DNA from 2 places in the Paenibacillus sp. FSL H7-0943 genome. Region 2 is predicted to be linked to the other one. Evidence: a T-box and tRNA genes for the amino acid it is inferred to sense, from the RefSeq annotation. Region 2 holds a T-box; the other holds one or more tRNA genes.
The links. A T-box is a leader RNA that pairs with one kind of tRNA and senses whether it is charged. The one in region 2 lies ahead of trpS (tryptophan--tRNA ligase), so its partner is inferred to be a tRNA-Trp.
Positions count from the first base shown of each region.

Region 1: it encodes a tRNA-Trp, which carries the amino acid that the T-box ahead of trpS (tryptophan--tRNA ligase) is inferred to sense. The anticodon was not compared.

Region 1 is NZ_CP150148.1:5,986,459-5,996,416, forward strand. Features, by position in the region: gene NSQ55_RS26070 (ABC transporter ATP-binding protein) at 1-1,344, opposite strand, end outside; gene NSQ55_RS26075 (BMP family ABC transporter substrate-binding protein) at 1,462-2,601, opposite strand; gene NSQ55_RS26080 (AraC family transcriptional regulator) at 2,929-3,684, shown strand; tRNA gene NSQ55_RS26085 (tRNA-Leu) at 3,821-3,899, opposite strand; tRNA gene NSQ55_RS26090 (tRNA-Cys) at 3,914-3,987, opposite strand; tRNA gene NSQ55_RS26095 (tRNA-Gly) at 3,997-4,071, opposite strand; tRNA gene NSQ55_RS26100 (tRNA-Gln) at 4,078-4,152, opposite strand; tRNA gene NSQ55_RS26105 (tRNA-His) at 4,172-4,247, opposite strand; tRNA gene NSQ55_RS26110 (tRNA-His) at 4,291-4,366, opposite strand; tRNA gene NSQ55_RS26115 (tRNA-Trp) at 4,390-4,463, opposite strand; tRNA gene NSQ55_RS26120 (tRNA-Tyr) at 4,470-4,555, opposite strand; tRNA gene NSQ55_RS26125 (tRNA-Thr) at 4,561-4,636, opposite strand; tRNA gene NSQ55_RS26130 (tRNA-Phe) at 4,665-4,740, opposite strand; tRNA gene NSQ55_RS26135 (tRNA-Asp) at 4,751-4,828, opposite strand; tRNA gene NSQ55_RS26140 (tRNA-Met) at 4,854-4,930, opposite strand; tRNA gene NSQ55_RS26145 (tRNA-Val) at 4,948-5,023, opposite strand; tRNA gene NSQ55_RS26150 (tRNA-Glu) at 5,079-5,153, opposite strand; tRNA gene NSQ55_RS26155 (tRNA-Ser) at 5,172-5,264, opposite strand; tRNA gene NSQ55_RS26160 (tRNA-Asn) at 5,268-5,343, opposite strand; rRNA gene NSQ55_RS26165 (23S ribosomal RNA) at 5,405-8,330, opposite strand; rRNA gene NSQ55_RS26170 (16S ribosomal RNA) at 8,562-9,958, opposite strand, start outside.
Region 2 is NZ_CP150148.1:5,820,740-5,830,697, reverse strand. Features, by position in the region: gene NSQ55_RS25505 (globin) at 1-334, shown strand, start outside; gene NSQ55_RS25500 (DUF2225 domain-containing protein) at 371-1,087, shown strand; gene NSQ55_RS25495 (hypothetical protein) at 1,166-1,396, opposite strand; gene NSQ55_RS25490 (YycC family protein) at 1,393-1,584, opposite strand; gene NSQ55_RS25485 (M3 family oligoendopeptidase) at 1,703-3,502, shown strand; gene NSQ55_RS25480 (hypothetical protein) at 4,115-4,525, shown strand; gene NSQ55_RS25475 (alpha/beta-type small acid-soluble spore protein) at 4,679-4,909, opposite strand; gene NSQ55_RS25470 (aldose 1-epimerase) at 5,111-6,085, opposite strand; T-box leader at 6,220-6,459, shown strand; gene trpS (tryptophan--tRNA ligase) at 6,523-7,509, shown strand; gene NSQ55_RS25460 (hypothetical protein) at 7,512-7,700, opposite strand; gene NSQ55_RS25455 (metal-dependent hydrolase) at 7,806-8,807, opposite strand; gene cyoE (heme o synthase) at 9,040-9,958, shown strand, end outside.

The sequences.
Region 1 (9,958 bases), 170 kb from region 2:
CAACTTTTGATGTATGAACTGGGCTGCGCCTATATCCACACCCCGTGTCGGCTGTTCTGCAATAAGCAGCTGCGGTTCAGTCGAACACTCTCTAGCTACGACTACCTTCTGCATGTTACCACCTGACAACATTCCTATGGGCTGAGAAGGTCCTGAACAGCGGACTTTAAATTCCTCTACAAGGGATACTGCTAGCTTGGCAATTCGTGAGCCATTCAAAAAAAGACCTTTATTCATTGCTTTTGTACGATACTGAGTAGATAGCAGATTATCAGCTATGCTTGCTTCACTAGCGATCCCTTGCCGCATCCGATCCTCCGGTATATAGGAAACGCCTAGCTTACGAATATCCAAAATATCCGATTCACGGATATCCTTTCCCTTCACTAGTACAGAACCCTGACTTGAGACACCTCTCAAGCTACCTGTAAGAGCTTCAATGAGCTGTGTCTGCCCGTTACCTTCTACACCAGCAATCCCAACGATCTGCCCACCACGTACCGCAAAATTGATATCTGACAATAACGCTTTACCATCTGCATCATTCACACCGAGTCCCTGCACCGTTAGTACTGGCTCACTAACAGCCAGAATCTCTTTGTCATATTTCAGCACGACATCTCTGCCGACCATTAACCTCGAGATTTCCTGTTCTGTCACATCCTGTGTTTGAAAAACACCTTCACTACGGCCGCTGCGCATAATCGTAATTCTGTCGCAAATCGCTTTGACTTCCTTTAATTTGTGCGAAATAAAAACTATCGTATGCCCCTGTTCCCTTAATTGCTTAAGCTCGCGGAACAATTCCTCTGTTTCCTGTGGAGTCAACACCGCAGTTGGCTCATCAAGCACCAGAATTTTCGCACCACGCAGCAGCGCCTTAAGAATCTCAACCTTTTGCTTCATCCCAACTGTAAGATCCTCTACTTTTGCCTTTGGATCCACGGCCAGATTGTATTTCCTTGCGGTCTCTTCCGTCATGCGCACAGCCTCGGCATAATTAATGCCAACTCCTCTGCGCGGCTCCATACCCAGCACCATATTCTCTGCCACCGTAAAAGAAGGTACCAACATGAAATGCTGGTGGACCATGCCGATACCTCTATCAATGGCGTCCTGAGCGGATTGCAGCTTTACTTTTTCACCCTTGATATAGATCTCGCCTTCACTTGGCTCTTCCATGCCGAACATAATCTTCATTAAAGTCGATTTACCAGCACCGTTCTCACCTGCAATCGCATGTATTTCTCCCTCACGTAAAGAAAAATGCACGTCTTTATTTGCAACGACGCCATTGGGATATACCTTGGTAATTCCCCGCATTTCCAGCAGAGCTGTGTACATAGGTCTCAACGCCTTTCAACTTGGAGGTCTGCAAAAATATACAGCTGGAATTCCCCTGACTAGAAGAATCTCCAACTGTAGGTTTATCTCTATAGAGCTGATCTTAAGGTTTAAAGCTTAAGGCTTAACTGCGTTACGAATAGCTTCTACCTCTGCGGTTTCCATCCCCATCGCATTATCCACTTTAATTTCTTTATTGATCAGCTTTTGCTTCACTTCTTCAACCTTGGCCTGAAGATCAGCCGGGAATACATTTTTATAAATATCATTCTCAGCAATACCTACACCATCATCTACAAAGCTCAATACATCACGTTTGCCCATTTCTAGCGTACCCTCTTGCAATCTCTTCACTGCACCTAGAATAGCCGTATCAATCTTTTTAATAGATGAAGTAACGATTAGATTTGCTTTTTCACTATCTGTATCGTTAATCAACATTGCCTGATCGGAGTCTACACCGATTGCATATTTTTTCTTCTCTTTAGCTGCGTCAAAGATCCCAAGACCTGTACCCCCAGCCACGTTAAAAATAACATCCACACCGGAGTTATATTGAATTAGAGACAGCTCCTTACCTTTTGCCGGGTTAACAAAATCACCAGCGTACGACACAGCCACTTTTACATCAGGATCAACGTACTGAGCACCTTGAATGTAACCGACCAAGAAAGCATTAATCCCCGGAATATCCATACCGCCCACAAACCCAATCACATTCTCAGGGGTAGCATTCGGCATATCCGATTGTGTAGCTAATGCTGCTACTGCACCTGCCAAGAAAGATACTTCATTTGTCGCATAAGACATGTTGTACATGTTATCTGGTGCTTCATCGATGTCGGTATCATAATTAATGAATTTTTTGTCTGGATACAATTCTGCCGTTGCATTAAACATCTCTGTAATTTCAGAACCGCCAGAAATAATTACATCCCAATCCTCGGAAGCGATATCGTTAAATGTAGGCTCCCATTTCGTTTTATCAACGCCCATTTCAACAACCTTTGTTACTGCACCAAGTTCATCCTTAACCTTTTGCAAGCCGTTATTAGCGGAATCAAAAAATGATTTATCCCCAAGTGTCCCCGGAATCAGCAATACAACCTTGAGTTTATCCCCTGCACCTGTTTCTCCGCCTTCGTCCGCTTTGGATCCAGTATTCGTTGAAGAACCATTATTGGACGTGTTATTCCCACATGCTGTGACCAGAACCATCACCATTAATAACAACAAAGAAAGAACTTTTTTATTCATTACTCTATTCCACCCCTAATTTTAGTTGGTTAGTAATCCGCAGAATCCCATCTTCACCCATTGTATAATTCACGGTTCAAATGGAAATTCTCTTTTTTCCAAATAAAGTATCATTAAAAGTAATAAATTTAACGTTTAGGCTCAAAAATAGCAATAAAAATACCATTATTATTAATAATCCGCTTTATTTCCGAACGAGATGGCCAGTCAGGTTGCGAACTTTCGGATTTATTGATACGATCATAACAAATATTATTAAAAATAATTATATGATTTCGGTCATAGTTTTGTACGATTCGGCTAAAACATAAGTATTGGAGGATCATCATGGATCGTGTTCTATATATTGTAAGTGCCACACATGAGCTAAATACTTATATCCCTCCACACCAGCATGAATGCTACGAACTAGTCTATTATTTACAGGGGGTAGGGACAACCAATGTTGGCCCACGAAGTTACCATTTTCGCTCCTCTTCTTTCGCGCTTGTGCCACCCAATCATAAACATGACGAGCACCACCGTGAGGATGCAAATGTATTATTTGTAGGCTTCCACTCGGAACACCCTAATATGAGTAATCTGCTCGGCGTATATGAAGATGATAAAGATCAGACCGTTCTTCAAATCCTGCTGCGAATGAAAGCAGAGTTTACACGCAAGCAAGACGGATTCTCTGAGCTTCTAAACCTACAAATGAGCGAGATTACCGTCCATCTTATGAGGCTTCTTAGTGCCTCTGGATATCAATCCCCAACAGAAGATCGAGTACAATATGTCCTTAATTATATGAATGAGCATTATCGCCATAAATTGTCCGTCGAAACACTATCAGAAATGTCCGGATATAGTTACGATCGTTTTCGCCATCTATTTAAAGAACGTTTCGGGTCTTCACCCCTGCGGTATTTGCTGTTAAAACGCCTGGATTATGCAAAATCTTTATTACGTCATACTCAGATGCAAATCTCTGAAGTATCTGCTGCTGCAGGTTTTGTGAACGATGCCCAATTCTGCAATATGTTCAAACGAGAAATAGGTCTTACCCCGCGAGCATTCCGCATTAATAATCAATCAGGTTAATCACTAATCAGATTAAAAAAAGCCGTTGAAATAGAGAAACTCTCTATTCAACGGCTTACTGCTGTAAACCCAAGGACATAAAGAAAAAAGGTTTGTAAGATTGCTTATGAAAGCATTCTTACAAACCTTTTTAAGATACCGGCGAGAGGACTCGAACCTCCACGGTTTCCCACTCGATTTTGAGTCGAGCGCGTCTGCCATTCCGCCACGCCGGCACATATGAACTAAATGGAGGCGCCACCCAGATTTGAACTGGGGATAAAGCTTTTGCAGAGCTTTGCCTTACCACTTGGCTATGGCGCCATGAAAACTTGGAGCGGACGACGGGAATCGAACCCGCGACCCTCGCCTTGGCAAGGCGATGCTCTACCGCTGAGCCACGTCCGCATAAAATGGCTGGGGATATAGGATTCGAACCTATGAGTGACGGAGTCAAAGTCCGTTGCCTTACCGCTTGGCTAATCCCCAATAACATTTTAAAGTAAAATGGGGCGACTGATGGGTCTCGAACCCACGAATGCCGGAACCACAATCCGGTGCGTTAACCCCTTCGCCACAGTCGCCATATTAAGTTGATATTGTTGCCATTATTCATTTTAAAGTAAATGGGGCGGCCGATGGGTCTCGAACCCACGAATGCCGGAACCACAATCCGGTGCGTTAACCCCTTCGCCACGGCCGCCATATTAAACTTTAGAAAGAACTTGGCAGGGGCAGCAGGAATTGAACCCACACCAACGGTTTTGGAGACCGTTGTTCTACCTTTAAACTATGCCCCTAAAAACTGGTGGAGGATGATGGATTCGAACCACCGAACACTCACGTGAGCAGATTTACAGTCTGATGCGTTTGGCCACTTCGCTAATCCTCCAAGGATGGTGCCGGCGAGAGGACTTGAACCCCCAACCTACTGATTACAAGTCAGTTGCTCTACCAATTGAGCTACACCGGCATGGCACTCATTCTTTTGTGATGATAAATGGTGGCTCGGGACGGAATCGAACCGCCGACACGAGGATTTTCAGTCCTCTGCTCTACCGACTGAGCTACCGAGCCATGATGAAAATGGCGGAACCGACGGGATTCGAACCCGCGATCTCCTGCGTGACAGGCAGGCATGTTAGGCCAACTACACCACGGTTCCAAAAGATATAATTGCTTAAGTTAATTGGTTGCGGGGGCAGGATTTGAACCTGCGGCCTTCGGGTTATGAGCCCGACGAGCTACCGGGCTGCTCCACCCCGCGTCAGTAAGAAAGTGTTATGGTGGAGGCTGAGGGGATCGAACCCCCGACCCTCTGCTTGTAAGGCAGATGCTCTCCCAGCTGAGCTAAGCCTCCATAAACAACAATTGTTATTGTACCAAAGTCCACTAGGATAAATCAAGTGAAAATTTGGTGACCCGTATGGGATTCGAACCCATGTTACCTCCGTGAAAGGGAGGTGTCTTAACCCCTTGACCAACGGGCCATACTAATTAAAAATTTGTGGCGGAGAGAGAGGGATTCGAACCCTCGAGACGCTTGTGGCGCCTACACGATTTCCAATCGTGCTCCTTCGGCCAAACTCGGACACCTCTCCATATGGCTCCCCGAACAGGACTCGAACCTGTGACAACTCGATTAACAGTCGAGTGCTCTACCAACTGAGCTATCAGGGAATATTCATACCAGGCTTAATCGCCTGAAAACTGAATCCGAAACGAATCTGCATCCTACGTATAGGATAAGCCCTCGACCGATTAGTATTGGTCAGCTCCATGCATTGCTGCACTTCCACCTCCAACCTATCTACCTCGTCGTCTTCAAGGGGTCTTACTAATTGGGAAATCTCATCTTGAGGGGGGCTTCACGCTTAGATGCTTTCAGCGCTTATCCCGTCCGTACGTAGCTACCCAGCCATGCTCCTGGCGGAACAACTGGTGCACCAGCGGTACGTCCATCCCGGTCCTCTCGTACTAAGGACAGCTCCTCTCAAATTTCCTGCGCCCACGACAGATAGGGACCGAACTGTCTCACGACGTTCTGAACCCAGCTCGCGTACCGCTTTAATGGGCGAACAGCCCAACCCTTGGGACCTACTTCAGCCCCAGGATGCGATGAGCCGACATCGAGGTGCCAAACCTCCCCGTCGATGTGGACTCTTGGGGGAGATAAGCCTGTTATCCCCAGGGTAGCTTTTATCCGTTGAGCGATGGCCCTTCCATGCGGTACCACCGGATCACTAAGTCCGACTTTCGTCCCTGCTCGACTTGTAGGTCTCGCAGTCAAGCTCCCTTATGCCTTTGCACTCTGCGAATGATTTCCAACCATTCTGAGGGAACCTTGGAACGCCTCCGTTACTCTTTAGGAGGCGACCGCCCCAGTCAAACTGCCCGCCTGACACGGTCCCCGTACCCGGTAAGGGTACTAGGTTAGAACCTAGATACGATCAGGGTGGTATCCCAACGGCGCCTCCACCGAAGCTTGCGCTCCGATTTCTACGGCTCCCACCTATCCTGTACAGATCGTACCCAAATTCAATATCAAGCTGCAGTAAAGCTCCATGGGGTCTTTCCGTCTTGTCGCGGGTAACCTGCATCTTCACAGGTATTAAAATTTCACCGGATCTCTCGTTGAGACAGCGCCCAAGTCGTTACGCCATTCGTGCGGGTCAGAATTTACCTGACAAGGAATTTCGCTACCTTAGGACCGTTATAGTTACGGCCGCCGTTTACTGGGGCTTCGGTTCATAGCTTCGGGTTACCCCTAACCACTCCCCTTAACCTTCCAGCACCGGGCAGGCGTCAGCCCGTATACTTCGCCTTGCGGCTTCGCACAGACCTGTGTTTTTGCTAAACAGTCGCTTGGGCCTTTTCACTGCGGCCCCCTCGTGCTATTCACACTACCGGGGCACCCCTTCTCCCGAAGTTACGGGGTCATTTTGCCGAGTTCCTTAACGAGAGTTCTTCCGCGCGCCTTAGAATTCTCTTCTCGCCTACCTGTGTCGGTTTGCGGTACGGGCACCTTCTCCTGGCTAGAGGCTTTTCTTGGCAGTGTGAGATCATGACCTTCGCTACTACAATTTTCGCTCCCCATCACAGCCCAGCCTTAACGATGTGCGGATTTGCCTACACATCAGCCTCACTGCTTAGACGGACATCCATCAGTCCGCGTCACTACCCTCCTGCGTCACCCCATCGCTCATAGCGGATTACGGTGGTACAGTAATTTCAAACTGTTGTCCTTCGACTACGCCTTTCGGCCTCGCCTTAGGTCCCGACTTACCCTGAGCGGACGAGCCTTCCTCAGGAAACCTTGGGCTTTCGGCGGATCAGATTCTCACTGATCTTTTCGTTACTCATACCGGCATTCTCACTTGTGTAGTGTCCAGCGCTCTTTTCAGTACACCTTCAACCCCTACACAACGCTCCCCTACCCCAGATACATAGTATCTAGCCATAGCTTCGGTGGTGTGTTTAGCCCCGTTACATTTTCGGCGCAGAGTCACTCGACCAGTGAGCTATTACGCACTCTTTCAATGGTGGCTGCTTCTAAGCCAACATCCTGGTTGTCTGTGCAACTCCACATCCTTTCCCACTTAACACACACTTGGGGACCTTAGCTGATGGTCTGGGCTGTTTCCCTTTTGACAATGGATCTTAGCACTCACTGTCTGACTCCCGGCAATAAGTATATGGCATTCGGAGTTTGACTGAGCTTGGTAATCCTTGCGGACCCCGCACCCAATCAGTGCTCTACCTCCACTACTCTTATACCGAGGCTAGCCCTAAAGCTATTTCGGGGAGAACCAGCTATCTCCGAGTTCGATTGGAATTTCTCCGCTACCCCCACCTCATCCCCGCACTTTTCAACGTACGTGGGTTCGGGCCTCCAGTGCGTGTTACCGCACCTTCACCCTGGACAGGGGTAGATCACACGGTTTCGGGTCTACGTCCACATACTAATTCGCCCTATTCAGACTCGCTTTCGCTGCGGCTCCACCTTCTCGGCTTAACCTTGCATGTTAAACGTAACTCGCCGGTTCATTCTACAAAAGGCACGCCATCACCCATTAATAGGGCTCTGACTTTTTGTAAGCACACGGTTTCAGGTTCTATTTCACTCCCCTTCCGGGGTGCTTTTCACCTTTCCCTCACGGTACTGTTTCACTATCGGTCGCCAGGTAGTATTTAGCCTTAGCAGATGGTCCTGCTGGATTCATACGGGGTTTCACGTGCCCCGCACTACTCGGGATCCGTCTCGGAGAGAACACAGTTTAGGCTACAGGGCTTTTACCTCTATCGCGGGCCTTTCCAGACCTCTTCGCCTACCATATTCCTTTGTAACTCCATGTGAGACGTCCCACAACCCCTAAGAGCAAGCTCTTAGGTTTAGGCTGTTCCGCGTTCGCTCGCCGCTACTGACGGAATCACTATTGTTTTCTCTTCCTCAGGGTACTTAGATGTTTCAGTTCCCCTGGTCTGCCTCTACATTTCCTATGTATTCAGAAATGAGTAACTGCGAATTACCACAGCTGGGTTTCCCCATTCGGACACCCCCGGATCAAAGCTTGCTTACAGCTCCCCGAGGCAGTTTCGTTGTTCGCCACGTCCTTCGTCGGCTCCTGGCGCCTAGGCATCCTCCGTGTGCTCTTATTAGCTTAACCTTGATTCTTCCGAAGAAAAATCTCACTAATAACATTTACTTGTTTACACAAGTTGCTAAAAGATGTTCTAAAACGCAAATTCGTTTCGGTATCCAGTTTTCAAGGATCAAGTCTTACTTGAGAGCTTAAACTCTCAAAACTGAGCAACGAGTGAGTAACAGGCCTAAACCTGAGTTTGGAAGCTGAGCTTCCGATTTGAATGTTCTCATTGCAGAGAACGATTCTCCATAGAAAGGAGGTGATCCAGCCGCACCTTCCGATACGGCTACCTTGTTACGACTTCACCCCAATCATCTACCCCACCTTCGGCGGCTGGCTCCCTTGCGGGTTACCCCACCGACTTCGGGTGTTGTAAACTCTCGTGGTGTGACGGGCGGTGTGTACAAGACCCGGGAACGTATTCACCGCGGCATGCTGATCCGCGATTACTAGCAATTCCGACTTCATGCAGGCGAGTTGCAGCCTGCAATCCGAACTGAGACCGGCTTTGATGGGATTGGCTCCACCTCGCGGCTTCGCTTCCCGTTGTACCGGCCATTGTAGTACGTGTGTAGCCCAGGTCATAAGGGGCATGATGATTTGACGTCATCCCCACCTTCCTCCGGTTTGTCACCGGCAGTCACTCTAGAGTGCCCAACATTACTTGCTGGCAACTAAAGTTAAGGGTTGCGCTCGTTGCGGGACTTAACCCAACATCTCACGACACGAGCTGACGACAACCATGCACCACCTGTCTCCTCTGTCCCGAAGGCCGCTGCTATCTCTAGCAGATTCAGAGGGATGTCAAGACCTGGTAAGGTTCTTCGCGTTGCTTCGAATTAAACCACATACTCCACTGCTTGTGCGGGTCCCCGTCAATTCCTTTGAGTTTCAGTCTTGCGACCGTACTCCCCAGGCGGAGTGCTTACTGTGTTAACTTCGGCACCAAGGGTATCGAAACCCCTAACACCTAGCACTCATCGTTTACGGCGTGGACTACCAGGGTATCTAATCCTGTTTGCTCCCCACGCTTTCGCGCCTCAGCGTCAGTTACAGCCCAGAAAGTCGCCTTCGCCACTGGTGTTCCTCCACATATCTACGCATTTCACCGCTACACGTGGAATTCCACTTTCCTCTTCTGTACTCAAGCCACCCAGTTTCCAGTGCGACCTCAGGTTGAGCCCAAGGTTTAAACACCAGACTTAAATAGCCGCCTGCGCGCGCTTTACGCCCAATAATTCCGGACAACGCTTGCCCCCTACGTATTACCGCGGCTGCTGGCACGTAGTTAGCCGGGGCTTTCTTCTCAGGTACCGTCACTCCGGTAGCAGTTACTCTACCGGACGTTCTTCCCTGGCAACAGAGCTTTACGATCCGAAAACCTTCATCACTCACGCGGCGTTGCTCCGTCAGGCTTTCGCCCATTGCGGAAGATTCCCTACTGCTGCCTCCCGTAGGAGTCTGGGCCGTGTCTCAGTCCCAGTGTGGCCGTTCACCCTCTCAGGTCGGCTACGCATCGTCGCCTTGGTGGGCCGTTACCCCACCAACTAGCTAATGCGCCGCAGGCCCATCCCTCAGTGACAGATTGCTCCGTCTTTCATTCTTCTCTCAGGAGAAAAAAGAAATTATCCGGTATTAGCTACCGTTTC
Region 2 (9,958 bases):
ACATCGGTTGGTGGAAGTGTTCTATGCCAAGGTACAGCTTCATCCGCAGCTGGGACCCTTGTTCCCTGAAGATATTACTCCAGTTCTGGAGAAGCAATATCAATTCCTGACACAGTTTTTTGGCGGGGGTCCACTTTATTCGGAATTACATGGACATCCCATGATGAGAGCAAGGCATATGCATATTCCTATTACTCCAGAACGTGCTGAGGAGTGGTTACAATGTATGAAAGAGGCACTGGTGGAGACTGGAGTCGAAGAACCACTGCGTTCATTCGTGCTTAGCCGCCTTGCAGGTCCTGCACATCATTTTGTTAACATGCCCCAGGAATAACAAGGGACAGGTTGATCCTGAAAGGAATGAGAGTACTTGACAGAGTTAATACCCCTATATTCTATTAAGGTCAAGTGTTGCAACTGTGAAAATGAATTTTCAACCTCGCGGGTACGTCCTAGTCTAAAAAAGGCTATTCGGCGTGATGCTGATTTCTGCGCGTATTATAAAAATGAGAATCCGGATTATTATGTTGTACGGGTCTGCCCCAATTGCGGGTTTGCCTCCACAGAAAATTCGGCTGACAAGCTGACGGAACGCCAGCGCAAGGCATTTAATGAACAGGTAGGGAAACGCTGGAAGAGCCGGGACTTTGGAGAGAAACGAGACTGGGAAACTGCGCTCGAGACCTATAAGCTGGCGCTTTTATGTGCTCAAAGTATTAACGATAAAGATCGGATTATCGCAAGTCTGCTGCATCATATTGCTTGGCTCTATCGCTATCAAGGGGAGACTGAGCAGGAGAAGCGTTTTTTACGCTATTCTTTGGACGAGTATGTTAAGGTCTATGAAATAGATGGCATTGCCGGCAATGATGCCCGGCTCATGTACCTGATCGGCGAACTTAATCGGCGGATCGGAGAATACTCAGTGGCTGTAATGTGGTTCTCCCGTCTGATCAATGATCAGAAGATCATGGATGCGGCGATGATTCGAGCGGCACGTGAGCAGTGGGTTATTTTACGGGAGCAAATGCGTGCTGAGGCTCTAGATGTTGAAGTTGATATCGAAGGCTTGTCTTCAAGTTCATAATGTTTGCGAACAACAAAAAGCGCAGAAGAGAATTAAATTCTCCTCTGCGCTTTGTAGAAAGAAAATGTTAGGATTTGCTTATCTGACAGCTCGATCGAACAAAAGGTAATCGCCGTCATTATCTATAACTGTAGGACTGGCGCTGCAGCAGGGGAAGACGAGCAGTTTTTTCTTGCCGTCACGAACGATTTGTAATTCTTTTGGCTTCATAGGCAGAAGCACATTCTCTGAGTTGCAGAATGGACAGTATTGCACATACATATCGCCTAGAATGATGTCATAAGGCCAGGTATGACTAAATGGAATCATTGTGAGTCCTTCCCAGAAGGAGTCTCTTCATTTTCTCCCTCAGTTTGTGGGGGATTTTCTTTTTTGGATAGCTCCGCTATTTTTTGTAGTAAAATATGTTGGGGCATATGCATCAAGTGTTCCAAAGGAACGCCTAGTTGCTTGGATAACGTAATGGCTGTTTCCGGTGAAATTTGTAGTGGCTTCATATGGATGCCCTCCTAAAGTTTATCGGCTATAAATGTTCAGATATCGTTATTCACTTTACCATGGTGTTAAGACAATTACAAAGAAAGTCAAATGAAAGCAAAGGAATGGTGAGTACACATGAAACAACCGTTATCACTGACTTGGGAACTTGATACTATTTTTCCGGGGGGTTCTTCGTCTGCAGAGTTAGAAGGGTTCTTGAGCAAGCTTGAAAAAGATATTTTATCCTTGCAAGGCTTTGTGAAGGATGCTGTGGCACCAACGGATGTTGCGTCTACAAAAGCATTGGATGAGGTTATAGCATTGCTTCAGAGCTGTTCAGGAAGACTTGTGGAGGTCACTTCCTTCGCAGACTGTCTAGGCGCTCAGAATCAGATGGACAAGGGTGCGGTAAGGCTGGCGGCCAAAGTGACAAGCATGCGCGCTGGATTCGAAGGGATCAGCTCGCAATTTAGCAATGTACTTCGTCAGACTACGGACAAGGTATGGGCTGAGTGGATGGCTCGGCCAGAGATTGCTCCTTTAACGTTCGTACTGAGCGAGAGCCGTGATTTGGCCCGTGAGAAGATGAGCCCTGAGCTGGAAAGCTTAGCGTTGGAATTAGCTGTTGACGGATATCATGGATGGAGCGGGCACTATGATACGATTGTTAGCTCGATCAAGATCCCATTTGAGGATGAAGAAGGAACAAAGCTGCTATCTGCTGGTCAAGCTTTTAATAAGCTGGATGATCCAGATCCAAAAGTGCGTCAAACGATGTTCCATAAATGGGAAGAGGCTTGGACTGAAGCGGCAGATAATTGCGCGGATACCTTAAATCACTTAGCAGGCTTCCGCCTGAAGCTCTATAAGGGCAGAGGCTGGGACGATGTTCTGAAAGATCCGCTCAGCATCAATCGTATGACACAGGACACCTTAAATACGATGTGGGACGTGATTACGAATAGCAAACCTGTACTTGTGTCCTACCTTCAGCGTAAAGCCAAGCTGCTGGGGCTGGATTCTCTCTCATGGGTCGATGTCGAAGCTCCTGTAGGCAAATCCTCCGGCAAGATCCCTTATGATCAAGCTGCGAAGGATATCGTCACACAGTTCCGTAAATTTAGTCCTAAGATGGCTGAGTTTGCAGAGCGTGCCTTTGATAATAACTGGATCGAGGTTGAGGATCGTAATGGCAAACGTCCTGGTGGATTCTGTACTTCCTTCCCTGAGAGTAAAGAATCACGGATATTCATGACTTACAGCGGCACACCTTCCAATGTTTCAACATTGGCTCATGAGCTGGGACATGCTTATCATTCCTACCTGCTTGATGATCAACCTGTATTTAATCAGAATTATGCAATGAACGTTGCAGAGACCGCTTCAACCTTCGCAGAAGTGATTGTATCTGATGCTCAGGTTAAAGCTGCGGGCAATGCAGAGGAGAAGCTGGCTCTGCTTGAAACGAAGATACAGAACAGTGTGGCATTCTTTATGAACATTCACGCTCGATTCTTGTTCGAGACTCGCTTTTATGAGAAACGTAAGGAAGGTCTTGTAAATGCTGAGGAACTGTCCGCTCTGATGGTGGAAGCACAGAAAGAAGCTTTCTGTGGTGTGCTTTCTGAATACCATCCTCACTTCTGGGCGTCGAAGCTGCATTTCTATATCACAGATGTACCTTTCTATAATTTCCCGTACACCGTTGGTTATATGTTCAGTACAGGCTTATATCGTCTGGCATTACAAGAGGGAGCTTCCTTTGCAGACAAATACGATAGCTTGTTGCAGGATACCGGCGTGATGACATTGGAGGATTTGGTGCTCAAACATTTGGGTGTGGATCTGACAAAACCGGATTTCTGGCAAGGAGCTACAGATCTGATCGTGGCTGATATTACCGAGTTCTTGGAGATGACAGAGCATTTAGCGTGAAATGTCTAAAATAAGACAAATTTCAGGACACAAAAAATAACGGAATTTCAGTGTGAACACGCAAAGACCCCGGTTAAGGGGTCTTTTTTTAATGCTTAAATGTCGAAAACCCCCGGTTTATAAAAATTAATATACGAATGATCCATGAATTTTGCGCATTACTAGGGATAATAACCCAATTTTGTAGAATAATGTTGTTTGACGTATTTAAGGGGTCTATAATGAGCCTTGAGCCTTATAAAAGGCTTGCATGGAAGACAAATGAGCTCAGCTCAAAAAGCTTAAGTAAGCGCTTACTAAGCCGATTTGTACGAAGTAAACTCGAAGTAGCTAAGCTCACAAAACGATATAAATCGAACCAGAAACTTGGGAAAAGGGGAAGGAGTGGCGGAGGGGAATTTTGGAACTGTAAGAGCGAGAGCGACTGCCTTTGTCTCCGAATTTCACCCGCTATACGCGTAAGAATTCAAGAAATTTGGAGAGAACAGCGGCTGGAAGTCCAAACATTCCCCGCAGTGGCGACGGGCCCTTAGCCCAAATATTTAGGGTTCGATTTATAAGACGAAGTAAACTCGAAGTAGCTAAGCTCACAAAACTTTTAGGAGGAAAGATATGCTTAAGACAGAACAGCTATCATTAGCAAGACAGATGGATTTGGTGTTTAGGGAACTGCAAGAGGAATTGTCAGGACTATCTTCCGGTACGGTATTTGTGCAAATACGAAATAATACCATTGGCAAATTCGGCATACGTCATCATCCTTTAGCCGGTCGGGGGGGTGGATTCACAGAAGTGAAGGAAGGAATAACGGAGAGCCAGCAGTCTTCTTTTCGTCTAATGGCACTGGAGAGTCTGAAATACAAACGCCGTTGGACTCATGGTGAGATCAGCTATGAGTTCGCTATAAGACAGGGAAAGCTAATCGTAGATGCTACGCTGGAGTCTAATTATAATATGGCGAATCTGATGATTCGATCTCCCCGTAATGCTTACGCCGAGAGTGCTGATCAATTTTTAAGTTAAACGTTTTACATAAAAATTGTTTGCAGCTGGGATTATAGGCTATAAATTAGAAAAACCTCCCACAGCTTCTGGAAGAAGTGTGAGAGGTTTGAAAGCTAGTCGGCAATAGGCTTTTTAAGACCTCTGCCGGATAAAACACTTAAGATAACGATGTTACTGACGACCGGACAGTTGTTGTTCTGCCAGTTGTACTAGACGTTTAGTGATGTAACCTCCCAAAGAACCAGTTTCGCGGGAAGTGTAGTTCCCGTAATAACCGTCAGCTGGGATCGTTACTCCAAGCTCTTGTGCTGCTTCATATTTCAATTGTTGCAACGCTGCATTTGCTTGAGGAACTACAAGGTTATTGGAACGGCTGCTACGACCTTGACCTGCTTGACCCATGTGTGTCACCTCCTTCGCCCGTTGTGAAGATAGTATGAGCGCTAAGAGGCTAATTCATGCATGCTATCGAAAGGTTTTAAGGATGGTAATTATTAGTCGATTAAAAGTAAGGGTAGGAAAGCCTAAATAACTAAGCTCGCACAAAAAATCGGCCTTCTCTTACGTAAACGCAAGGGAAGACCGATATAATGTATATCTGCTTTAATTCTCGGGATAGATCATTTCCAGCATAGTGGACAGCTCAAGACTTTGACCTGGTTCTACCTTCAGCAAGCCCGTGAAGGAAGGGTCATCTGAAACGTTAGGAGCATCCGGGAGCCAGGTGTAAGGTTCGATGCACAGAAATTGATCGGCCGGTCCTTTGGTATACAGGACCCAGTGACGGAAATGATTCTCGTCAGCTGTATAACGAAGACCATAACCATCATCGCGTAATAGCAAGGCTTCTACGGGCTGCTTGTCACCAATACGTAGAGCAGTATCAAAATTAGTTCCCTGGAGGTTGATTCCAGAGTTTAGTGAATCTAGATCACCAAGTGGAATTAGATTGCCGCTAGGGAGCAATTCATCGTTTAGTTCATAAATGCTGTTTACGGGCAGCTTGAGATTCCAGCGTTCAGGTTCTCCATCGATCATAAACCAGGTGTGATAACCGATCCCAAAGGGAATACGGTGATCGCCGAGATTTGTAACCTTTAAAGTCTGGCTGAGCCGGGCATCCTGAAGCCTGAATGTCATTTCGAATTTGAGTGGAATGGGAAATTGCTCCATCCAGTGCGGATCATCTTCAGTAAGGAATTCAGTAGTGACTGCACAACCGTCCTCGTCTTCTTCAATATCGCTGACACACCAGGATTGAGTCCGGTGTAGACCATGGATATGATTGTCACCAGCGGTATTCTGGTCAAATTGATAACTTGTACCCTCGAATTGAAATTTTCCTTTACGAATTCTTCCGGGTGGAATTAAGAGCGGGATGCCAAAATGGTAAGGTTTTTGCATAAAGAAAGCTTGATCGCTTTCATCAGGCCGCCGCAGAATTTCCCGTTGTTCTTTTACATCAAACAATGAAATCACGTTGTTTCCTAGTCGCGGCAAAAGCGTGACTTCCAGTTCGCGGCTGTGCAAAATATAAGTATCATAACCGCCCCACTGCCCTTTGGTCACCTGTTTCATGAGATATGCTCCTTTATCGTAACTGTAATCGAATAGAACATGGATAACCTTATCATAACAGATTTATGCGGAAGTGGTTAAGTGATTTGACAACTTCTCTTTATGGTTCTATGATGAAGGCATTAAATTATGATGAGAATGTGATGACGGGGACAAGTAGACAGGAAATGCACCTTCAGAAAGCCGGTGGTTGATGCGAACCGGTAGGACACTCCTGATGAATGGACCCCTGAGCGCCGCGCTTGAACGGGAGCAAGATGCCCTAGTAGACCGGCCGGATCTTCCCCGTTAACGGAAGACTAAGGCTGTTTCCCTTTGACTATACAAAGGTTAAGCAGCGAATAAGGGTGGCACCACGGTCTCACGTCCCTTGCGGATGAGGCTTTTTTTGCGTTCTCGGAAATCGGAAATTACATCTAACGGAGGTCTATATTATGTTGAAAAAAGTAATGTCAGGCATACAACCGAGCGGTTCTCTAACTTTGGGTAACTATATCGGAGCGCTGAAAAATTTTGTGAAGCTGCAAGACGATCATCAATGTTTCTTTATGGTTGTCGATATGCATGCGATCACCGTTGCTCAAGATCCTGCGGCACTGCGTGAGCAGTCTGAAGCTGTAGCTGCACTCTTTATCGCGGCAGGAATTGATCCTGTGCGTTCGAATGTATATATGCAGTCTCATGTGCCTCAGCATGCGGAATTGGGCTGGATCATGACTACGCTAACGGCAATGGGCGAGCTTGAGCGTATGACACAGTTCAAAGATAAATCATCAGGTAAGGATTCAGTTGGCGCGGGCCTATTCGTATATCCTTCTTTAATGGCAGCAGATATTCTTGTTTATAATGCGGATCTTGTGCCAGTAGGTGAAGATCAGAAGCAGCACTTGGAGTTGACCCGTGATTTAGCGGGCCGATTCAATAACCGTTTTGGCGAATTCTTTACGATTCCTGAACCGTATATCCCTGAAGTGGGCGCACGCATTATGTCTCTGGATGATGGCACTAAAAAAATGAGCAAGAGCAGCCCGAATGCAGGCAGCTATATTGCCCTGTTGGATTCGCCGGATGTGATCCGTAAAAAAATCAGCCGCGCAACGACTGATTCTGGACGTGAAGTGATCTTTGATCCGGCTAACAAGCCAGAGATTAGTAACTTGATGAGTATTTACTCGGAATGTTCTGGGATGTCCCTCCAGCAAATTGCCGATCGTTATGAAGGACAAATGTATGGTGGCTTTAAGAAGGATCTTGGGGAAGTGGTTGTATCCACACTTGAGCCTTTGCAACAAAGATATCATGAAATTCGCAGTTCAGGTGCGATCACTGATATTCTTGCTGAAGGTGCTGAACGTGCACGTATTGTTGCAGCTGAGACGTTGAATGGCGTAAAAGAGCGGATGGGCTTTCTGCCAGCTCGTTAATCTTAGTCAGAGCTTAAGCTTTCCTGTTTGCGTCTAATTCTGGCTTTGAGGATAAATCCCCAGCCAATATTCATTACGCAAAGAAAACCAAGCAGAAGTGCCAGCCAGAAGCTATAGCTGATCGCGATTGAAGCGGCAGTGAGAATAAGAATAGAAGAACAAGCGAACCAAAGTGAGAGTCCTTTACCCATTAAGAGCCTTCCTTTCCGTGTCTGCTAAAATGAATCCCGGAGTATTATAAAATACTCCGGGATTTTTTGTGATTATAGAATAGATCTCTCAGTAAGTCTACAGTTTCATCGTAAAGAACCAGGGTCGATGGAAAATCGTTTGTCGAGCTTATCACTGCTAAGCCAGCCTACATAAGTATTTAAAGGTTTATATTGGTTATCCATAACTAATACAGCCACAAAAGGGTATTGTTTGCGGTGTAAATAACGAACGTCTCCCCAGCGCACCATATATCCTGAAGGAAGCTCCTCCACTTCGGCAACCGCATAAGAGGTGAAATATAGAAAGGACTGAATATCTGGATGCGACTTGGATATTTCCACAGCGGGATGATTTGAGCAGACCGCATGTTTGAACCATTCCAGACGGTTGTTCAGTAGCTGCCCAACGTCATAGCTGCCGTCTTTTTTCACTTTAACTACGTTCCAGCGTTTAAGTGAAATTGTAGGGATTACAATATAACGTTCACCAGCATTATGGTGTATATCTTTAAGCTTGATGTTTCGTGTAAGGCGGGCATGAACAATTGTTCTCCAAATATAATAAAGAATGGTACAGGCATAAAGCGTAATAAATAAAGGTTTGGGCGGCACAATCCCAGTGATCCAGAGTAGAATAGCTGCGATATGGCTGCCAAAAATAAATGGATCGAAAATGTGGATGATATTCCAGGCAATCCATTTCTCAGTAAATGGACGGGCGGCCTGGGTTCCATAGGTGTTAAACAGATCAGAGAAGACGTGCACGCCTACGCCTATGAAACCCCAGAGTGCAACATGGCTTAAAGCTGCCAAATCAGTAAATCCAAACAGAGGCCCTAAGACTAGGGCAATCAGAGCGGGCCACAAAATTAGAAAAGGCAAGGAGTGTGTGATTCCCCGGTGATTACGAATATATATTGCATTGTCCTTTAGTCTTAATGCGGTATCGGCATCAGGAGCTTGTGAGCCTAAAATCGTAGCCAGCATAACGGCCCCGGCCAGTTTAGGGTCAGAAGCAACGACAGGATCTACGAATGAAAGTCCGGCTAACCCTATGCCCATAACTAAATGTGTAGCGGTGTCCATTGGTCAGTTCTCCTTTGTTGTTCGGAAGTACATTATTAATGATTACCCAAATACAGCTTAGGTTATTAACGGGCTGGAAATAAATATTGTCACGTAATTGTCAAATTCATGAACATACTGTGCCATGACTGTCAAAGTCTCCTCGGGTTTGATATGATAAAGTTAACAGCGAAGTCTATTTAGTGCTTCGGCTAGAACGTTAGAAGTTCGTTTAGAAGGAGGATCATTTGGTGTGGATAATCATATAACATTTCAAGCTTCTTCCGATTCTGCAGCTATGTCTGCAAAATCTCCACCGGAAGGTGCAAGTTGGCGTGATTTCATTACCGTAACAAAACCCGGTATTATCCGATCTAACCTCATCGCTGCCTTTGCAGGATATTGGCTGGCTTCAGGTTGGGATGTTCAATACGGCAGATTAGTTCTGACTCTGCTCGGTACAATGCTGGTTATGGCTTCGGCCTGTGTTTTTAATAACTATTTCGACCGTGACCTGGACATGAAGATGGAAAGAACGCGCGATCGGGGGCTTCCTACAGGACGACTGAAACCCAAAACCGTATTGCTGTATGCTATTGGGCTAGGGATTGCGGGCTTGATTGTACTGTTTGCTTTTTCCGGAGTTTTAGCCGGTCTGTTCGGGATTGTAGGGATGTTCGTTTACGTTGTAGTATACACCCTTTGGTTGAAACGGACATCAACATGGAGCACTTCAGTAGGTGCGATCTCTGGAGCTATGCCACCGGTAATTGGCTACGTTGCAGTTACGGGAACAGTTGATCTAGGGGCTTGGCTGATGTTTGCGATGTTGTTTCTGTGGCAACCTCCCCATTTCTGGGCACTCGGGATTAGACGTAAAGAAGAATATAGAGCCGCTGGATTTCCGCTGCTGCCTGTAGTCAAAGGAACACGTCGTACGAAGTTTCAAATGATTCCTTATGTAGCACTGTTGCTGCCTATTCCAGTGTTAATGTACGCCTACGATTATGCAGGCATTTTTTATCTGGTGATTTCAACAGCGCTGTCCCTGGCTTGGTTAATCATAACCTTGATGGGCTTTGCAGCAAAAGATGACGAAGTCTGGGCGAAGAAGAACTTCCTCTTCTCCATTAACTACCTAACGGTAAGTTTGATCGTACTTGTATTGAATA